3 regions of the Pelotomaculum schinkii genome follow, and region 3 is predicted to be linked to each of the others. Evidence: riboswitches for the same ligand, from Rfam matches in the RefSeq annotation. Region 3 holds a riboswitch; each other region holds the start of a gene.
The links. A riboswitch is a leader RNA that binds a small molecule or an ion and turns the genes downstream of it on or off. The one in region 3 is predicted to bind cobalamin.

Region 1 (6,250 bases), on a different contig from region 3:
GGCCAGTCTAAATTTGACCCCAAAGGACTCCATTAGACTTTGCGCGTCCTTACTGCTTAATTTCTGCGCTGTCAGCTGCAGCTGTACTGTACTTGCAGACGTTAACTCAGGTACTTTGAGGCTGTCTGTGGATAAAACGAACTGCACTCCCTGGACGGTAACGGCCAGCGGTTTATCTGTGTTTATTATTTTGGTCAACTGGTCCTTTGACAGGGCCAGTGAAGTTTGAGTATCATCCGCCTGTAAGGCAACCAAGCCGGCAGCGTAGGCCTTTTGGATAGCGGTGTTTAAGACGGTATCGCTCACCGGGGCAGGCAGGTTGGTGGATTGGTCACCGGAACCCCCGGAAGAAGTCTGTTTTCCAAGCTCATCCCATTTGGGAGGCTGCTGATTCATGCTTTTGCTGTAATAAAAGATGATCTTGTCATTATTCTTAATATTGTATTTATCAGCGCCGACACTTGGGCTTGAACCGTTAACGACATACATCCAGCCGGCCATACCGCTGTTTGCCTGTCCACCGATTGAATTTACCAGATAGCCGTAAGACCATGAAGAAGTCTGGTAGGAAATGCCGGAGGCGTCCAGAGCACCCAAGGCCGTGAGACCCCATTTATTTGTCTCAGCCACGGCGACATCAGAAGGGCCGTATAAAAGCTCACCATTTACACCCACAACGGCCAGGCCCACGGTCTTTTCTGTCCCACTATTCCCACCCGAAGAATTTACGGTCAAATCAGCTGAAGCCGTAAGTCCACCGTAAACAGCATTCACTACGGTCTGCCCGGCTTTTAAAGCGGTGACCAGGCCGCTGCTGTCGACACCAGCAATGCTGCTGTCGGCGACAGACCACTGCGCGTACTGCGTTACATCAGCTGTCCCGTAAGTATTCTGCCAGACCGCTTCCAACTGCTTTGTATCGCCTACCTTCAGGGTCGCGCTGGAAGGGTCAAGATAAAACTGGGTATCCAATAAGTTATAAGCGCTAAGGGCCCAGATGGCATCCATGCCGTTCTTTGACGTGCCAAAGCTCCCGTCATCGTTAAGGGCGTTATTCATCATATAGTCAACGGGAGTTTTCCCCCCACTGCTTTCCCATGAGGCAGGATCCAGCCCCCTTACCTTTAAGGTCACAATCACTTCCGAGGTGTCTATAACCGGATCGTCCCAACCTCCAACATTGAAGCTTCCGTCAGCTTGTTGCTGATTCTTCATCCAGCTGCACCCGTCATTGATGGCGTTTTGTGTTTGACTGTCACTTTTGCCCGGGTCTAAATAATTCAGTGCACGCACTGCTTCAGCCGTGGTCATAAAGTCGGGATAAAAAATTCCGCCAAATGTACCGCCAAAACTTCCATAGTTCTGGTCACCGGCTGTTGTATTCTGTGACCCTAAAATACAGTCCTTAGCGTAGTCTATATTTATTTCACCAACAGAATCCACCCTGCCTAAAAGATCATAGGCCGGGATATCGCTGTACAGGTTGCTGTCAAAACCGGCGCTGCTCTGCCTGTTTTGCAAAATCTGCACTAATTGGTCAGCCAAATCATCTCGTCCCAACGCTTTTGCAGCCGCCAGATCCTGAGCCAGGAGCTTGGCGGAAGCTTTGGACGGGTCTGCGGCGTTTGTTATGTCCCCGGATATTGCGCTTATTACCGCATCTTTAAGATTCTCACCATTATATTCCCAGGTACTGACATCAACATCTGCCTGGGTTAACACAAAAAGGGCATAAGAACCCACTCCGGCGTCGGAGTTGTTTATCCCGTTTGTCGTGTAGTCGTTGTAGAGAAACTGCACGGCGCAATTTGCCGGCGAACCCGCCCCCCCTGCCGCATTAGCGCTGACCACGGGTATTAACAGCATTATGGTCATCAACACAGTAAGCCACAAGCTTGGCTTTTTAAACATTTTGTTACCCCTTGTATACAAATCTTCCAACCTCCCTTAAGTTTATTTTGTATCAAGCTGATCTGCCATGTGCCAGGGTCCATTCCAGTGTTTTCTTGGGTTCGATTTCGTCACCTATTAGTTTCACCTCCTAAACTTCCTGAATAATGTCAATATCCATGATAATGCTGCATCAAGGTGTGTAAAAGTATGGGTTTGAAGGCTCTATATGTAGTTGCTAATTATTTTAAAAAGGATACCTATTCATCACTGAACAGGTAAAACGAAAGAAGGAGATATCAACATGAAAAACCCGGCCTCATCCGTTAAGAGGCCGGGTTTTTCAAGGTACATACCTTAATAAACACAGCTAAAGCCCTGTCCTTTCCACGGAAGGCGGCGCTATTGACCAGGCAGGTCTCCTGACTTGTGGATCACAGCATGCCTCCCGCCTTCCCGGATTATAAATCCAGTGGCATTTTGGGAGTCGCTCCCCACTTACAGTGGCCAGACCGTCCGGGATTTTCACCCGGTTCCCTTTTCACCCCCGCTATGCGGAGGAACCTGGACAAATTTCTTAAATTATCCACATTTAAACACTAATCAATTATTATGTCAATACCAATTATTATCTGTCTTATTTGTTATTGTGCTTTTTCATATGCCTTTGAATTTATAAACCTGTTTCAAGAGCACTCTAAAGATTTATCGCCAAAGCGTGTTACCGTTCAATACCATCACGGGCAGGGACATCCTTGGTGTAATAATGCTTTATTTCCAGCATTTCCGTTACCAGGTCCGCAGCTTCAATAATTTCCTGCGGAGCATACCTGCCGGTAAATATTACTTCAACCTGATCAGGTTTGGAGTTGATAATTTCGAGCATTTCTTCAATTGTAATGAGGTTAAAGAAATGAGCGGTATTTATTTCATCGAATACGATTATATCGTATGCACCTGAATTCATTGCTTTTTTCGCTTTTTCAAGCCCTTCCCGGGCCATTTTAACGTCCTCTTCCAGAGGTGGATTTTGCACGTGAATAAATGTGTCCTTGCCGTATTGCTCAATAGTTATATAAGGCTTGCACATCTCCGCCGATTTTAACTCGGAGTACTTTTGACCTTTCATAAACTGGCCAATATACGTTTTTAACCCGCGGCCCATGGCACGGAAAGCCAGACCCAGGGCAGCCGTCGTTTTACCCTTGCTGTTGCCGGTATAAACCTGCACATATCCTTTTTCCAAACCAGTTAAAACCATATAAATACCCCCTTTAAATCAATTTGGAGCAAAATAAAAATCCCGGCTTTTCCAATAGAAAAACCGGGACTTTGATGTCAAAATTATGACAATCAAATCACGCGCCTTTCCCTGGAAAGCGCTTAATTTAAAAGACAGGTTTCCTGACTCATGGGTCATCGACGCTTCCGCCTTCCCGGACGACAAATATCCAGTGGCTAGTGGAAGTTACTACCCGACATACAGTGGCCGGACCGTCCAGGATTCTCACCTGGTTCCCCGTTCATATTTTGTTTAGCAATCAGTTGGTTTCATTAATATTTGCATTATACTTTATTTTCATTATTCTGTCTATAGTTTCAATTATAGGAATGCGGTATCAAGCTTTCTGATTCCGCGCAACCTTCGTTGCCGCTACAATATTCCCAATTCTTAGCATTCCCCACGACAGCCCTGGCAACACTGCTCCTTGCCGCGTCATAAACTCTGAAAAGAATCTCGGCGCGCCTGGGATTCTTATACACCTTCCAATCCCTGCTGGTGAGGCACTCTTTACCGTTATGCTTGATAAATCCTTCGACATCCTCCACGGGAATGCCCAGAAATATGCCTACCTCATGAGGGCATATCTCCTTAAACCTTTTCTTTAACATATGGAGCTTCTGCTCCAGGGTCACTGCTTCCCCATAACCCATTCTTCTTAAGAATTGCAGACTACGCTCGTTATTAACAAACAACTCTAGCATTGCGCTCTTGTAAAAGAGCACCAGCACATTCCCGTCCCCTTCTTTAAGCACGAGGTATTGCAGTTTGAGTTCTTCACATACCTCCCTGCCATACCGCTGCCATAAAAACATATGACCTTTAACTTTACTATTAAAGGCGATAAGAGAAGAAGGTTTTTTGCCCATTACCGTTGGGGCAGCTCCAAAGGCAATGAAAGCAGCTATATACTCTTTTCCTTCCATCCTGTTTAAGGCTTCTATAAACTGCAGCTTAAGCTCTTTGTCCAATAAAGACATCCCCCGTTGCAGCCTTTTTTCATCAAGAAGCCCTTTCCCGGCGGCGGTCATTCCTAGCTCACCAGGAGTTTCTTGCAAGGTTAATCCTGCAGCAACACGCTTGACACCTGTTTTCTTCATTCTTCCCTCCCGCTTCCTTATCCATTCGCCGTCGCCCCAACTTCCTTTTGTAGCAAGATCCACTTCCGCGTGTCCGACGCCGGCATTCTCAAAAATTATTCTTGACAAAGAGGCAAATAAAAGTTTATCTTTAGAATAGGATATTGATAATGATTATCATTATCCTTTATTTTTAATCTGAGAGTTAGGCTTGCTTAACCTTTCTCTGCCATTTATTCAAGGAGGTGTCGTCATGACCGGGACCTTTGCCATATCTTCGTCTATGCAGGACTACCTGGAAGCAATACTGAACCTGTCCGAAAAAGACGACGGTTTGGCCAGGATTACTGATATAGCCAACATGTTGAGCATCGCCAAAGCAAGTGTATCCCAGACTATCAGCAGCCTGAAAGACCTGGGGCTGGTAGCTCAGGAAAGATACGGACCGGTTGAATTAACCTGCGCAGGAAGAGAGTTGGCGATTAAAGTACGCCACCGGCACCGAACATTGAGAAGATTTCTCGTTGAAGTGCTGGGTGTCGATCCTAACATTGCCGAAAAGGACGCCTGCCTGATGGAACATGTGGTCAGCCAGCAAACCCTGGAAAAGTTTATGGAATTTCTGGAGACAACCGGTAAACCGGAAGGAGCCGCTGGCGCTGGCATCTCCTCCGGGGCGGGCGCCATGAAAAACCCGATAGGGGATGAAGGAAGGGAGGCAAAAATATTGAGATCGGTTAATACCAGGGCTCTCAGCGAGCTGCAAACCGGAGAAAAGGGTAAAGTGCTGCGCACTACGGCGAAAGGGCCTGTTCACCGCCGGATCCTGGAAATGGGTGTTACACCGGGGGCAGAAATCTTCGTGAAGGGCGTGGCCCCTCTAGGAGATCCTATTGAGGTATTGGTGAGAGGCTATCATCTGAGCCTCAGAAAAGAAGAAGCCGCTACTATCTTTGTGGAGGTGGTGTAGCCATGGGTGGCAGCGTTTTACCCCTTGGATTTCTCCAGGTAGGCAGGGACGCCGTCGTCAGGGAACTCGGCAGCGGCAGGAATTTAGCCCAGCGATTGTCGGAAATGGGTATTGTCCGCGGGACCAGGTTAAGCATTATCAAAAACGATATGGGCGGCCCGCTGATTATTTCTGTCGGGGATGGGCGCCTGGCTATCGGCCGGGGTATGGCTTTGAAGATTTTCGTAGAAGAAGCCAGTAAAGCATAATTTTTTTCAAAAAAGTGTTAGTCTCGACTAACTATCAGGAGGTGGTTTCCATATGGAAGCGGCGCAAGCCATAAAAAATGAAAAACAGATCGTGGTGGCCCTGGCTGGCAACCCCAACTCCGGCAAGACCACAATCTTCAACAGCTTGACAGGAGCGCATCAGCATGTGGGCAACTGGCCCGGCGTAACGGTTGAAAAAAAGGAAGGACAACTTGTTTCTGAAGGAAAGGTGATCCGGGTGGTGGACCTGCCCGGGACATACAGCCTTGGAGCTTACTCGGAAGACGAAGCGGTTGCCCGCGATTATATTCTATTTGAAAAACCTGACGTGGTCATCAATATCATTGACGCTACCAACCTCGAACGCAACCTTTATCTGACCACACAGCTTCTGGAGATGGGCTCCAATCTGGTAATCGCCCTGAACATGTCTGACGAACTGAAAGCAAAGCAGATAGACATTAATGCGGCCAGGTTCTCCGAGCTATTAGGCGTACCGGCGATCCGGACGGTAGGCACCCGCGGCCAGGGGACGAAAGAGCTGGTGGCACAGGCTTTACAAGCGGCCGGCAATAAAAACCCGCGAGTTGTTCAAATCAACTATGGTAAAGAAGTGGAAACTGAACTGGCCGCCCTGGAACAAGATATCTTGTCAAACCGGCAGTTGGTGGAAAATTTTGCGCCCCGGTGGCTGGCGGTGAAGGTGCTTGAGGGTGATCAAGGCGTCCTGAAAAGCCTGGCGAAGTATCCCGGCCTGGAGCGTCTGCTGGCCCGGCGCGCC
Region 2 (6,250 bases), on a different contig from region 3:
TAAACATAGCCGACAACAGGGATCCGACAGTTAGACTCGATTGCTTCTTTTAATATCCGGTAGTGCCTCAGGCTGGATACGCGGTTAAGGATGACGCCACGGATGTTGACAGCGGGGTCCATCTGTTGATAGCCCAAAACAACCGCGGCGGCGCTGCGCGCCATGGAACGGGCGTCAAGGACCAAAATTACCGGGGTCTCAAGGATTTTGGCCACATGGGCGGAACTGCTGTTAGCAGTCGCGCCGATCCCGTCATATAGTCCCATCACTCCCTCGATAATGGATATATCGGCGTCTGCCGCTGAGCGAATGAAAAGTTCCCGCAACGTTTCTTCACCCAGCATCCACCAGTCCAGGTTGCGGCACACACGGCCGGTGACAGCGTTATGATATCCAGGGTCAATATAGTCGGGACCCACTTTAAAGGGTTGTACGTTTAAACCACGCTTATTTAGCGAGGCCATGATAGCTGTGGATAAGGTGGTTTTCCCTACCCCGCTATGGGTGCCGGCAATCAGCAGCCTGGGTATGCTTGACATGAGGTCGCTCCTATGTCAGCAGGTACCAGCCCGCAAGGCCCAGACCTGCTGTTAAAGTTGCTGTTACGTACATAATCTTGACGGTTTGCAGAATATGAAACGGTTTGAGAGGAGCCAAATCCTCCCCCATGTAGGCCCTGAAAGAAGGGCTGCCCTGGTAGTAATTCAGTCCGCCCAATCTTATCTCCAGTGAGCCGGCAACGGCAGCCTCGGGGATACCGCTGTTGGGGCTGGGGTGACTGGAAGAGTCTCTGAGCATCGACGAAATTGCTCCTTTGGTGTTCATCCCGAGCAGCCAGGAAGCTGCCAGGATCAGAAAGCCGGTGATTCTTGCCGGGATATAATTGGCTATATCGTCAAGGCGGGCGGAGGCTTTGCCAAAATTTATATAACGTTCGTTTTTATAGCCCAGCATCGAGTCCAGGGTATTGATCGCCCGGTAAGCCATAGCCAGTGGAGCGCCGCCCAGCAGGGCATAAAAAACGGGTGAAACAATTCCGTCAACAATATTCTCGGCGACGGTTTCAACCGTGGCCCTGGTGACGTCAGCGGCATCCATTTGCTCTGTGTCCCGTCCGACAATCCATCCCACCTTGCGGCGGGCTTCGGCCAAATTGCCCTTTTGTAAAGAGTTGTAAACATCACAGGCTGCCGCGGCCAGACTTTTGGCTGCGATTGTGGTGTAAATAATCCAAACGGTAAGGACAGAGCCAAACCAGTAGTTTATTGCATAGGACCACCTGACCAGGCAGGCGGTTACCAGCCAGCTGCCCCCGGCAACTATGACCGCCACCAGAGCGCCGCATACCAGCAGAGCCGTGGGACTCCTGAAAAAACGCCGCACCCCAGCTTCCAGGCTGGAGATGACCTTGCCGATTAAAACCACCGGGTGGGGCCAACCATGCGGGTCTCCCAAAACCAGGTCCAACAGGTAGGCGGCAAATATAAAAAGTCCGGCGTTTATAGGCATTTCAATTTACCCATGGCAGATAGGTCCCTCCATGCCAAGCAGGCCATAGATCTTTTCCATAGCCAGACTGCTCCGGACAACAGCTGCCAGCTTGTCAAAATCTCTCTCCCTCTGTTCGTGGACCAAAAGGGTATCGGAGGCCTGCAGGGGTTCAAGCCCTTTTCTCCTGCGCAGAGTGTTAATCAGGCGCCTGCGGAAGGAATCACTGTCAAAGATACCGTGGATATAAGTGCCGAAAACAAGGCCGTCCGGGCTTACGGCTCCGTCTGGAAAGAAAACCTTTTCTCCTGAGCGTACCAGTATGGTAAAGGCGGGCCTCACGTCCGGAGCCAGTTCGGTTCTGCCCATATGGATCTCGTAACCGTTAATCCTGTTGTCTGAGGTTTCGCAAAGAAAAAGCCCGGAACCGGCAACTTCAGCCTCCACCTGGGTGGTGATTTTTTCCGGAGCAAAAGTAGTTGAAGTGTCCAGGAGCCCAAGCCCGTCTAGGCGTGGAATTTCAGACTCGGTATGCAGAGGGTCATTTAGTTCCCTGCCCAGCATCTGAAACCCCCCGCAGATGCCGATGACAGGGGTTCCCCTACGGTAAAACTCAACGATCTGCGCCGCTAATCCGGAACGGTTCAGGAATGCCAGGTCGCCGATGGTATTCTTGCTGCCCGGCAGGATGATTAAATCCGGTTCATCCAGGTTGCTTCCCTTGCTTACGTACCGGAGCCTGACGTCAGGCTCGTCCTCCAGCGGGTCAAAGTCCGTGAAATTGGAGATGTGCGGTAGATTAACAACCGCTATATCAACCCAGCCCTGTTCTTCGACCAGTTCGGCACGGCTTCTATCCTCAGGTATGGTATCCTCCTCCTGGACCCTGAACCCCTGAAAATAAGGGACCACCCCGATTACCGGTTTACCGGTTTTCTCTTCCAAAAATTTCACCGCGGGTTGAAAGAGGCTGATATCACCGCGGAATTTGTTGATAATAATTCCGCGTACACGCGCGCGGTCGTCGGGAGCTATCAGTTCCAGGGTGCCTACTACTGAGGCCAGGGCTCCCCCTTTATCAATATCGGCTACGAGCAAAACCGGGGCTTGCGCCATCCTGGCGATACGCATGTTGACAATTTCGTGCTCCTGAAGATTGACTTCAGCCGGGCTTCCGGCGCCTTCGATCACCACCATGTCATTTGCCGCAAGCAGCCGGTTCAGAGCTCCTTCGATTATTGCCAGGGCTTTAGGCGCGTAATCCGTATGGTAACCCATGGCGGACAGGTTGCCCACCGGCTTGCCCAGGACCACCACCTGGGACGATGCGTGTCCGGTAGGTTTGAGCAGAATCGGGTTCATGTCAACAGAAGGCTCCAGACCCGCAGCTTCGGCCTGCACCACCTGAGCCCGCCCCATTTCACCGCCGTCTCTGGTGACAAAGGAATTCAGGGCCATGTTCTGTGACTTAAAAGGGGCGACACGGTAACCGTCCTGTTTAAAAATGCGGCAAAGCGCAGCAACCAGAACGCTCTTGCCTACGTGTGAAGCTGTTCCCTGAATCATGATCGTTTTGGCCGACATAATCAATCACTCCATTTTTGCTCTGCCAGCGACTTTATCTCCAGAGGAAGCCCGGCTATTGTTAAGTAGACCTGGTCCGCCTTTGAGGCCAGAAGCTGATTGACCTTTCCTGCCAGATCCCGGAACGTCCTGCTTAAGGGATAGTCCGGAACCAGGCCCAACCCGACTTCGCTTGAAACGATAATCAGGTGGTGGCCCTGGTGAATCGTTTCGGCTGCGGCTTGAGCCTGCCCAAGGATATATTCCTGCTTTTCAGCAGTCGCAGCTCCGCAGCGTGGCAGGTTTTCTGCCAAAAGAAGATTGGTAAGCCAAAGGGTGGCGCAGTCCAGAAGAAACACATCGCCCTGCTTTCCATCTTTTAAAACCCCAAGGATATTTGTCGGTTCTTCGAACGTGAGCCAGGACGCAGGCCTTCGTCCCTGGTGCAGTTTGACCCTTTCAGCCATTTCCGGGTCTTGTATTGTGGCAGTGGCAATATATTTAACAGCCCCCCCAAGCCGTGAAGCTATGTTCTCAGCCAGCTCGCTTTTACCGCTGCGGGCTCCTCCCAATACCAGGATAAGTTTACCTTTCATAATCCACCAGCCGATCAATACTTTAAATGGGCTTACCATAGTAAAACCCCGCCTCCTTAAAGGAACGGGGTTTGTGTAAAGCAATTTTACCCGCCGTCCCCTTTACCTCGAAGGAAGTTCGGTCGTTACCCGCAGGCAGGTATCCTGGCTTCCGTTTACCCGCATTTACTCCCCTTTAATAAGCCTGGCCGGGCATTAAAGCGCTGTGCGCGTAACCGGTTACAGTGGCGGGACCGCTCAGGTATCGCACCTGATTCCCCAATTACACCCAAAAGGGCGACTGCGGCAATTTAATTTTTCATATTCCACATCATCTACCATTATCCTGCAGAGCAAGAACTATTTATCATGTAATAATATCCTTTACCTTTTTAACCAATTCTTCGATCAGGTGCGGTAACGGCTCAGCCTTTAAGCCGACAATATCAATGCCGGAGCGGCTAAGCGGCAGGAGCACCTTGCGGGCGGGACTGGAAGCAATGGCTTCCGCCATTTTGGGAGTCAACTCACCCAGCATGGCATTTGGAAAAAGAATGCTGATTGGCCCGACAATGATGTCAACCCGTAAGGAATTGTAGAGCACGGCATTTTCGCCGGTTGCTCCTTCGTTGGCGCCTGCCCGCAACATCACGGAAGTGGCCAGAGCATTGGTTCCGAGGGCCAAAAACTCAATATTTTCAGGTAATTCCCGGCGCAGTCTTTCAGTAAGGTGTTTGCCTATACCTCCGCCCTGCCCGTCAATCACGGCTATTCGCACCAAAACCGCCGCCATTCATAATATTTGTAATATATAGCATTATACCATATATGACCAAAAAAAAGACCCCCCCGGGTCTATTGCTTGTCGATTAAACCTTAATCAAGGCGTATTATGCTAATACTAACAATTATTGCCATCCTGTGTATATATCTGTGGATAGATTATTTATTTGCGAAAATTTTGAGAGGCGCCATCCTGAAGTTTTGACTCCAACTCCACTATCTGCCTGTTTTTATGTAATAACCGTTGGGCATAGCGATAATTGTTATGTTGAAGTTTACGATTTTCCCTTTCCAGGCGGGATAAAAATCCAGCTTTATCCTTTTCAATTTTTTCAATCAAGTTCATGAGTACTCTCCGGCTTAACCTGAGCTGTTCAACTTTTTCCTCAAGCTCAAGGACCCTATCCCTTAAGAAATCAACATCCATCCTTTCTTCCACGGCGGCATCTCCTCACCAGGTGTTTCGATCCTAGTATATGCCGGCTTGAAGGCTAATAGACATTTGAGCAGGTTCCCTCACTAAGTGATTGCTAAAGGAAATTAAAATTTTGACCAATCCTCTGTACTGCCTCAGCCAGCACGATTTCGTCTTTGACCAGGGCAATCCTGACGTAACCCTCTCCCATCTCACCGAAAGCGATACCGGGAATAACAATTATGCCGGCTCTTTCCAGCAGGTCGGCGGCAAAATGGCTGGAGGAAGTATACCCGCGTGGAATTGGCGCCCATAAAAACATGGACGCGTTGGGCTTGGGAATCTGCCAACCCAACTTGGCCAGTCCGTCAACAAGCACATCGCGGCGCCTCTGATAGGTACGCGCATTCTCTTTGACGCATTCCTGTGGACCGGTCAGGGCTGCTACAGCAGCTTCCTGGACCGCAAAAAACACTCCGTAATCAATGTTGGATTTGACCAGGGCCAGATTGGATATGGCCTTTTCATTGCCTACGGCAAAGCCGACCCTGCAGCCAGCCATATTGTAGGTCTTGGAAAGTGAGTAGAACTCAACCCCCACTTCCTTTGCGCCGGGGACTTCCAAAAAGCTCATCGGTTTAAACCCGTCGTAAGCCAGTTCGGCGTAGGCCACGTCATGGCAGACGAGGATGTCATATTTGCGCGCAAACTCTACCACTTGTCCAAAAAATTCCCAATCAGCTGAAACGGCAACCGGGTTATTGGGGTAATTAAGCCACATCATTTTGGCCTTGGCGGCAATTTCCTCCGGAATTTGGGAAAGATCAGGCAGGAACCGGTTTTTTGCCAGGAGGGGAAGAGGATAAATGTTTCCCTCTGCCATCTGAATGCTGAAGCTGTAAATTGGGTATCCAGGGTCGGGTACCAGGGCCAGATCTCCCGGGTTAACATAAGCCATGGCCAAATGAGCGAGGCCATCCTGGGAACCCATCAGCACCAGGATCTCGCGGTCAGGGTCAAGGTCTACATGAAAACGTTTTTTATACCAACCAGATAAGGCCTTATGCAGGCGGGGTGTCCCACCCAGAGAATAAGAATAATTTTTCGGGTCGCTGACTGCCTTGCGGAGAGCCTCAACGATGTGGGGCGCAGGGGGTTGGTCGGGACTACCCACTCCAAGGTTGATAACCTCTACGCCTCTGGCCTCAACAGTTTTTTTGCGTATTTCCATCTCGTTAAAAACACCTGAAGACAGGCTTTGCATTCTCCTTGCTATGTCCATAATTACCTCCTGAAATTAAGAAGCGCACGCTCTTTTTGCTTTTAAAGCCTCAATTACTCCGTAAGGCACAGCAACCAAACCCAGTCTGCTTTCGGCATAGCGCTCCGGACCGTGGTAGTCCGAACCGCCCGTGGCAATTAAGCC
Region 3 (6,250 bases):
TGTAACCCGGTCTTTGGCCGCCAGGACTGTTATTGGCGCGTCGGAATGCTTGATAAACAGGGTATCGTGTCCGACACACAAGCCTAATAGGATATTCAAATCTGGTTTTTCAACATTTAAGAGCTTGGCCTGGGCGATGGGGTTGCACATGGCTTCGAACTGGCCGGGGCGGACCTTCTCTTCATCCCGTATGCCCAGCTCTTCCTTGGCTTTTGCCCCGGTTTTACACATGACAGACAGCACGGTGAAACCATTGTTCTCCAGTATCCTGGTAACCTCCAGGGCTTCCCGGCGGAGCCCTACGCAGAAAGCCAGGCCAAGCCTGGTAAAACCAGCCATATTTGAGAACTCCATGATTTCACGCAGTCTGGGCCATATCCCGTAGCCGGTTGCCTCGACTTTGGCCGCAAGGTAGGCCAGGCGCCCGTCTGTTCCCTGGTAGGCCTGCCCGGCCTCTTCGTATACTGCCCCATAGGACTGCATCGGGCAGTCCTGAGGCAAGTTCCCCGGCTTCCCCTCTCTACAGGTATACCTTCCACATTTTGCGCAGCTCAGCAAGACAAGGTCCCCCTTCCTTATAAAGAATATCTCGGGTTCCAGCTAAACCCATGCCCAAGAGTTGCAATACATAAAGCTATAGGTTCGCTTGCAAAAAGCACATATACGGGTTTGTGGACATGTTTCCTTTATTGTACAATGTCTTATCTTTTTTCACAATTGGTGAAAGCCCTCTAGGCGTTATACGGGCTTTCTTGTGCAGAATTAGCTTTACGGCTATTTTGCCGCCGGCGGCGGCTCTTGATCTTCCCGTTGCGGAATATTACTGCTCCTGGCGGAGATACTTCTTAATATATAGTTCTTTTAAAAGGAAGGGATGGGCATGACGGGGAGAAAAGGGGAAGACGATACTAAAGACAGGGAGATGATCGACGCCCTGATCGAAAAGGCGCAGGAAGCCTTGCGGCGGATGATGGAGTTGAGCCAGGAGGACGTGGACCGGATTGTGAAGGCCATGGCCCTGGCGGGTTTGGACCGGCATATGGAACTGGCCAAGCTGGCGCTGGAGGAGACCGGCCGGGGAGTATACGAGGACAAGATCACCAAGAACATCTTCGCGACGGAATACGTTTATCACGATATTAAAGCTCACCGGACTGTGGGCGTGATTCATGAGAATGAGGAAGAGGGCTATTATGAGATAGCCGAACCGGTAGGAGTGATTGCGGGCGTTACACCGGTAACCAACCCCACCTCTACCGTGCTGTTTAAGTCCCTGATTTCAATTAAAACCAGAAACCCGATTGTTTTCGGCTTTCATCCCGGGGCACAGAAAAGCAGCGTGGCTGCCGCGAAAACCGTGCTGGAGGCTGCAGTGGCCGCCGGGGCTCCGGTTGACTGCGTCAGCTGGATTGAACGCCCCTCGCTTAACGCCACCAGGATGCTGATGTCTCACCCGGGGGTGGCGTTGATCCTGGCCACGGGAGGAGCGGGAATGGTCCAGTCCGCTTACAGCAGCGGCAAGCCGGCCCTCGGAGTGGGGCCGGGCAACGTGCCCTGTTACATAGAAAAAACCGCCGACGTAAAAAGGGCCGTCACAGACCTGATCTTAAGTAAAACTTTTGACAACGGGATGATCTGCGCTTCTGAACAGGGGGTAATCGTCGACCGCGAGGTGGCGTCAGAGGTGAAAGGTCTCCTGGTTGAGAACGGCTGTTATTTTGTTTCTCCTGAGGAGGCGAAAAGCTTGGAAAGTTTGGCCACCTGTGGCGAAACCTGCTCGATGAGCCCGGAGGTGGTCGGCAAGAAGGCTGCGACAATTGCCGGAATGGCCGGTTTTAGCGTACCTGATGCAACTAAAATACTGGTTGTGCCGCTGGACGGGGTGGGGCCGGAGTACCCTCTGTCGCGGGAAAAGCTCAGCCCCATCCTGGCCTATTATATTGTAGATGGGGTCCGGCAGGGTATTGAACGCTGCCGGCAAATGGTGGAATTCGGCGGGATGGGCCATTCAGCCGTGATTCACTCGTCTGATGACGGTATCATTGAAGAATTTTCGAGCAGGATACCGGTGGGCAGGATTATTGTCAATTCACCTTCCTCGCATGGAGCCATAGGTGATATATACAATACCAACACACCCTCCCTGACACTGGGCTGTGGTTCCTACGGAAGAAACTCCACTACCGCCAACGTCAGCGCGGTTAACCTGATCAACATTAAAAGGGTGGCTCAAAGGCGGGTCAACATGCAGTGGTTTAAGGTGCCGGAGAGAATTTACTTTGAACGGGGCTCGGTTCAGTATCTCTCCAAAATGCCGGAAATCAGGCGGGCCTTTATCGTAACCGATCCGCCGCTGGTACAGCTCGGCTACCTCGACAAGATCAGGTACCACCTGGAAAAGAGAACAGAACGGCCCCAGGTGGAGGTGTTCAGCGAGGTTGAGCCCAACCCTTCGCTGGAACTGGTGCTGAAAGGCCGCGATATCATGAAGCGTTTCCAGCCCGACACGATCATTGCTCTGGGCGGGGGCTCCGCCATTGACGCGGCCAAGGGGATGTGGTTGTTTTATGAGCACCCGGAGGTTGAATTTGAATTTTTAAAGCTTAAGTTCCTCGACATACGCAAGCGGACCTATAAGTTCCCCAAATTAGGGCGTAAGGCCAGGCTGGTGGCGATACCTACGACCAGCGGCAGCGGCTCGGAAGTGACTGCCTTCGCCGTGATTACGGACCGGGGCAAAGATATCAAGTACCCCCTGACGGACTACGAATTAACGCCGGACGTGGCCATTGTCGACCCGGATTTCGTGGAATCGTTACCCAGCTCTCTGGCTGCCGACTCTGGTCTGGACGTTTTGTCTCACGCAATTGAGTCTTATGTGTCGGTGATGGCTTCAGAATTTAGCGATTCCCTGGCCTTAAAGGCCATCGACCTGGTTTTCCGCTACCTGCCGCGGTCCTGGCAGGAGGGCGAAAGTTTGGCCAGGGAAAACATGCACTATGCCTCAACCATAGCGGGCATGGCCTTTACCAACGCCTTTTTGGGCATCAACCACAGCCTGGCCCACAAGGTGGGGGGGGAATTTGATATCCCGCACGGCCGGGCGAATGCTATTTTGCTCCCGTATGTAATTGAGTACAATGCTGCGTTGCCCACGAAATTTGTTTCATTTCCGAAATACAGACACTTTGTTGCCACTGAAAAATACCGTCAGATAGCCGCCTACCTCGGCCTTCCCGCGGCAACTCCCGAAGAGGGTGTGCGCAGCCTGGTCAATGCGGTGCGGACCCTGAACAAAAGCCTGGGTGTCCCGGCGACATTCAGTGAACTGGGTGTTGACCGGCAGCAGTTTATGGCCAAGCTTCCACAGTTGGCCGAAAAAGCTTTCGAAGACCAGTGTACAACAAGCAATCCCCGCCTGCCTCTGATTGCCGAGCTTGAAGAGATTCTGCGCCAGTCCTATGACCCTGCGGTTTATAAGGAAAATGACGCCGTTTATGAAAACAGGCTGCAGTCGCCGGGCTTGTTATACGACCCGACGGAGCGCGAAAATAACCTGCTGCAGTAAGGCGCGTTGACTTTGCGCAGACCTATTGCATCCAAATATTTTAATTCTGCAGCCAGGAAGAAAATATCAAGGCAGGTTGCATCAGGCAGAATAAATAATATATGGACAAACATCGAAAACAATGTTAGTATAATTTCAACAAAATAAGTTGTTGCAGGTGTCCCCATTTTTACGGGGATGAAAAGGGAACCGGGTGCAAGTCCCGGACGGTCCGGCCACTGTAAGTGTGGAGCCGCTCCAAATACCACTGGGTCAAGGCCTGGGAAGGTGGAGCCGGCAGCGAAACACAAGTCAGTAGACCTGCCTGGGCAAAAGTCACGTGCCTCCTGCCTCGGAAAGGAAGGCGCATTAAAGGGATCTATGAGAAGGTTTTAAGCCTTTTTTGGACAGCCCGGCTTTTGCTATAAGCCGGGCTTTTCCATGTTATATCTCCTCCTTTTCGTATGGTTTCCCCGCGCAAGGGGCCGGCAGGCGCAGCCTGCCGGGATCACTTTTCAAACAATAGTCAATTTTTTAATAGATCATGATTCCTCGAGCTTTCTTAAATGAAACCTTGACTGCTCAATTAACCGGATATGTCATTATCAAGATATCAATGCGACGGGCAGGTCTCAATGCAGCAGGAGTTTGTACTGAAATTCAAAAAAAAAGAGCGCCAAAGGCTTTGGGTGATAGTTTTACTGGCCGTCCTGCTGGTGGCCGCCTGCCTTTATTTTACCGGTCAGGGCGTGGTCAAGATTCCGCCTGCGGAGATAGCGCGGATTATATTCACATCATTTAGCGCCGGCAGCGCCACATCCGGAGCGCTGGATGATGTACACCAGGCAGTACTCATGGATATCAGGCTGCCGCGGATCATTGTAGCCGTTCTGGTAGGGGCCGGCCTGGGCGCCGCCGGCGCCGTTTTTCAGGGGCTTCTGATGAACCCGCTGGCCGATCCTTATACCCTTGGTGTTTCTACCGGAGCTGCTTTTGGGGCCACGTTGGCCATCTTCTTCGGGATCTATCTGCCTGGTGACCTGGCAAGCCTTTCCATATCATTATTGGCTTTGGCCGGCGCACTGCTTGCTTTGGCTGTAGTGTACGGTCTGGCTTTGGCTGACGGGGTTTTGGCTGTGACCAACCTGATTCTCTCCGGTGTTATCGTCAGCGCCATTCTTTCTGCGGCCATCAGCTTTGTAAAGAGCCTGGCCGGGGAAGGAGTGGGCTCAATCGTTTTCTGGCTGATGGGAAGCTTTGCCTCGCGGAGCTGGCATCATGTTTACCTGTGCCTGCCCGCGGTCCTGGTTGGCATTGCTGTTTGCTGCTATTTTGCTGACGACCTCAACGTACTCAGCCTGGGCACAAAACAGGCCAGGCAGTTGGGCGTCAATGACGGCCAGGTGACCACGATCCTGCTCGTGGCCTCGTCAATGATGACGGCGGTCTGCGTTTCTGTCTCCGGAGTCATCGGCTTTGTGGGTCTGATTGTGCCCCACCTGATGCGCATGCTGGTGGGTTCCGACCACCGCATCCTGCTCCCGGCTTCGGCCTTGGGCGGAGCCCTGCTCCTTTGTGGCGCCGATACCATTGCCAGAAGCCTTCTGGCCACGGAGATCCCGGTAGGTGTCCTTACAGCCCTGCTGGGCGGACCTTTTTTCTGTTATATTTTCAAGCTTAAAGCCAAAAAGCAGATTTACTAGGAGGCAGCCATGAAAGCAACTGCCCTGCTCTACACCGACCGGGTAACAATGGATTACGGAATCCAAGCGGCACTGCAGGAAGTCAGTATGGAAATCAGGCATGGTGGTTTTTACGGGCTCCTCGGGCCCAACGGCAGCGGCAAAACGACTTTAATCAGTGTGCTCAGCGGCGCCATGAAACCTACCTCCGGCCGCGTTCTCTGGCAGGACCGGGACCTGAGCGGCTATAGCCGCAGGGAAATTGCCCGGAGTTTTGCGGTAGTGCCACAGGATTATTATATAAATTTCCCCTTTTCCGTAACGGAAATCGTCATGATGGGACGCAAGCCGCACCTGAACCGCTTTGCCAGGTCTACCGGCGCCGACCTGGAGGTAGTGTACCGGTGTATGGAGGTATGCGGGATTATGGAACATGCTGAAAAGCCCATCACCAACTTGAGCGGCGGTGAACGACAGCGGGTGATTCTGGCGCGAGCGCTGGCCCAGACGCCGGAAGTGCTTTTTCTCGACGAAGCCACTTCCAATTTGGATATTTGCCACAAGATCGAGTTGATGAGCCTGGTGAAAAGAATGAATGTAGAGCAAGGCTTGACTGTAATTGCCGCGATGCACGACCTGAGCCTTGCCGGTATATTTTGTGATGAACTGGTCTACCTGGAAAGGGGCAAGGTGGTCTGCAGCGGTCCGGCAGAGCAGGTTTTTAACGAAGAAGTTATAAGCAAGGTTTTCAAAATCAAGGTGCAAATACAGAAAAACACCTGCAATGGTGTATATAACCTGTCGCTTTTGCCGGAACTGGCCTAAAAGGAGGAAAAGCAAATGTTTTTGCATCGTAGAAAGCTTATAATTTTGTTTATCTTCTTGCTGCTTTTTGGCATGCTGGCCGGATGCGGCTCATCCAAACCAACAGAGGAATCCGGCGGGATTGTCGTAGTCGACGACCTCGGCAAAGAAATCAGGCTTAAAGAAACGGCCAGGCGCATTGTATCGCTGTACCCGG

Region 1: linked by a shared signal. The riboswitch ahead of Psch_RS06830 (cob(I)yrinic acid a,c-diamide adenosyltransferase) and the one ahead of Psch_RS11325 (FecCD family ABC transporter permease) in region 3 are both predicted to bind cobalamin.
Region 2: linked by a shared signal. The riboswitch ahead of cobU (bifunctional adenosylcobinamide kinase/adenosylcobinamide-phosphate guanylyltransferase) and the one ahead of Psch_RS11325 (FecCD family ABC transporter permease) in region 3 are both predicted to bind cobalamin.

What each region holds. Positions count from the first base shown of each region.
Region 1 is NZ_QFGA01000001.1:1,445,832-1,452,081, forward strand. It holds gene Psch_RS06825 (S-layer homology domain-containing protein) at 1-1,911, opposite strand, end outside; cobalamin riboswitch at 2,286-2,473, opposite strand; gene Psch_RS06830 (cob(I)yrinic acid a,c-diamide adenosyltransferase) at 2,612-3,151, opposite strand; cobalamin riboswitch at 3,268-3,451, opposite strand; gene Psch_RS06835 (DUF3793 family protein) at 3,490-4,272, opposite strand; partial or broken gene Psch_RS21095 (metal-dependent transcriptional regulator) at 4,535-4,870, shown strand; gene Psch_RS21100 (FeoA family protein) at 4,937-5,221, shown strand; gene Psch_RS06845 (FeoA family protein) at 5,224-5,469, shown strand; gene feoB (ferrous iron transport protein B) at 5,522-6,250, shown strand, end outside.
Region 2 is NZ_QFGA01000001.1:323,562-329,811, reverse strand. It holds gene Psch_RS01675 (cobyrinic acid a,c-diamide synthase CobB) at 1-539, opposite strand, end outside; gene cbiB (adenosylcobinamide-phosphate synthase CbiB) at 550-1,509, opposite strand; gene Psch_RS01665 (cobyric acid synthase) at 1,516-3,072, opposite strand; gene cobU (bifunctional adenosylcobinamide kinase/adenosylcobinamide-phosphate guanylyltransferase) at 3,075-3,686, opposite strand; cobalamin riboswitch at 3,765-3,946, opposite strand; gene Psch_RS01655 (DUF3842 family protein) at 3,994-4,404, opposite strand; gene Psch_RS01650 (translation initiation factor 2) at 4,573-4,836, opposite strand; gene Psch_RS01645 (LL-diaminopimelate aminotransferase) at 4,940-6,106, opposite strand; gene Psch_RS01640 (PHP domain-containing protein) at 6,122-6,250, opposite strand, start outside.
Region 3 is NZ_QFGA01000002.1:71,696-77,945, reverse strand. It holds gene Psch_RS11335 (DUF1847 domain-containing protein) at 1-558, opposite strand, end outside; gene adhE (bifunctional acetaldehyde-CoA/alcohol dehydrogenase) at 881-3,568, shown strand; cobalamin riboswitch at 3,707-3,890, shown strand; gene Psch_RS11325 (FecCD family ABC transporter permease) at 4,183-5,250, shown strand; gene Psch_RS11320 (ABC transporter ATP-binding protein) at 5,260-6,054, shown strand; gene Psch_RS11315 (ABC transporter substrate-binding protein) at 6,070-6,250, shown strand, end outside.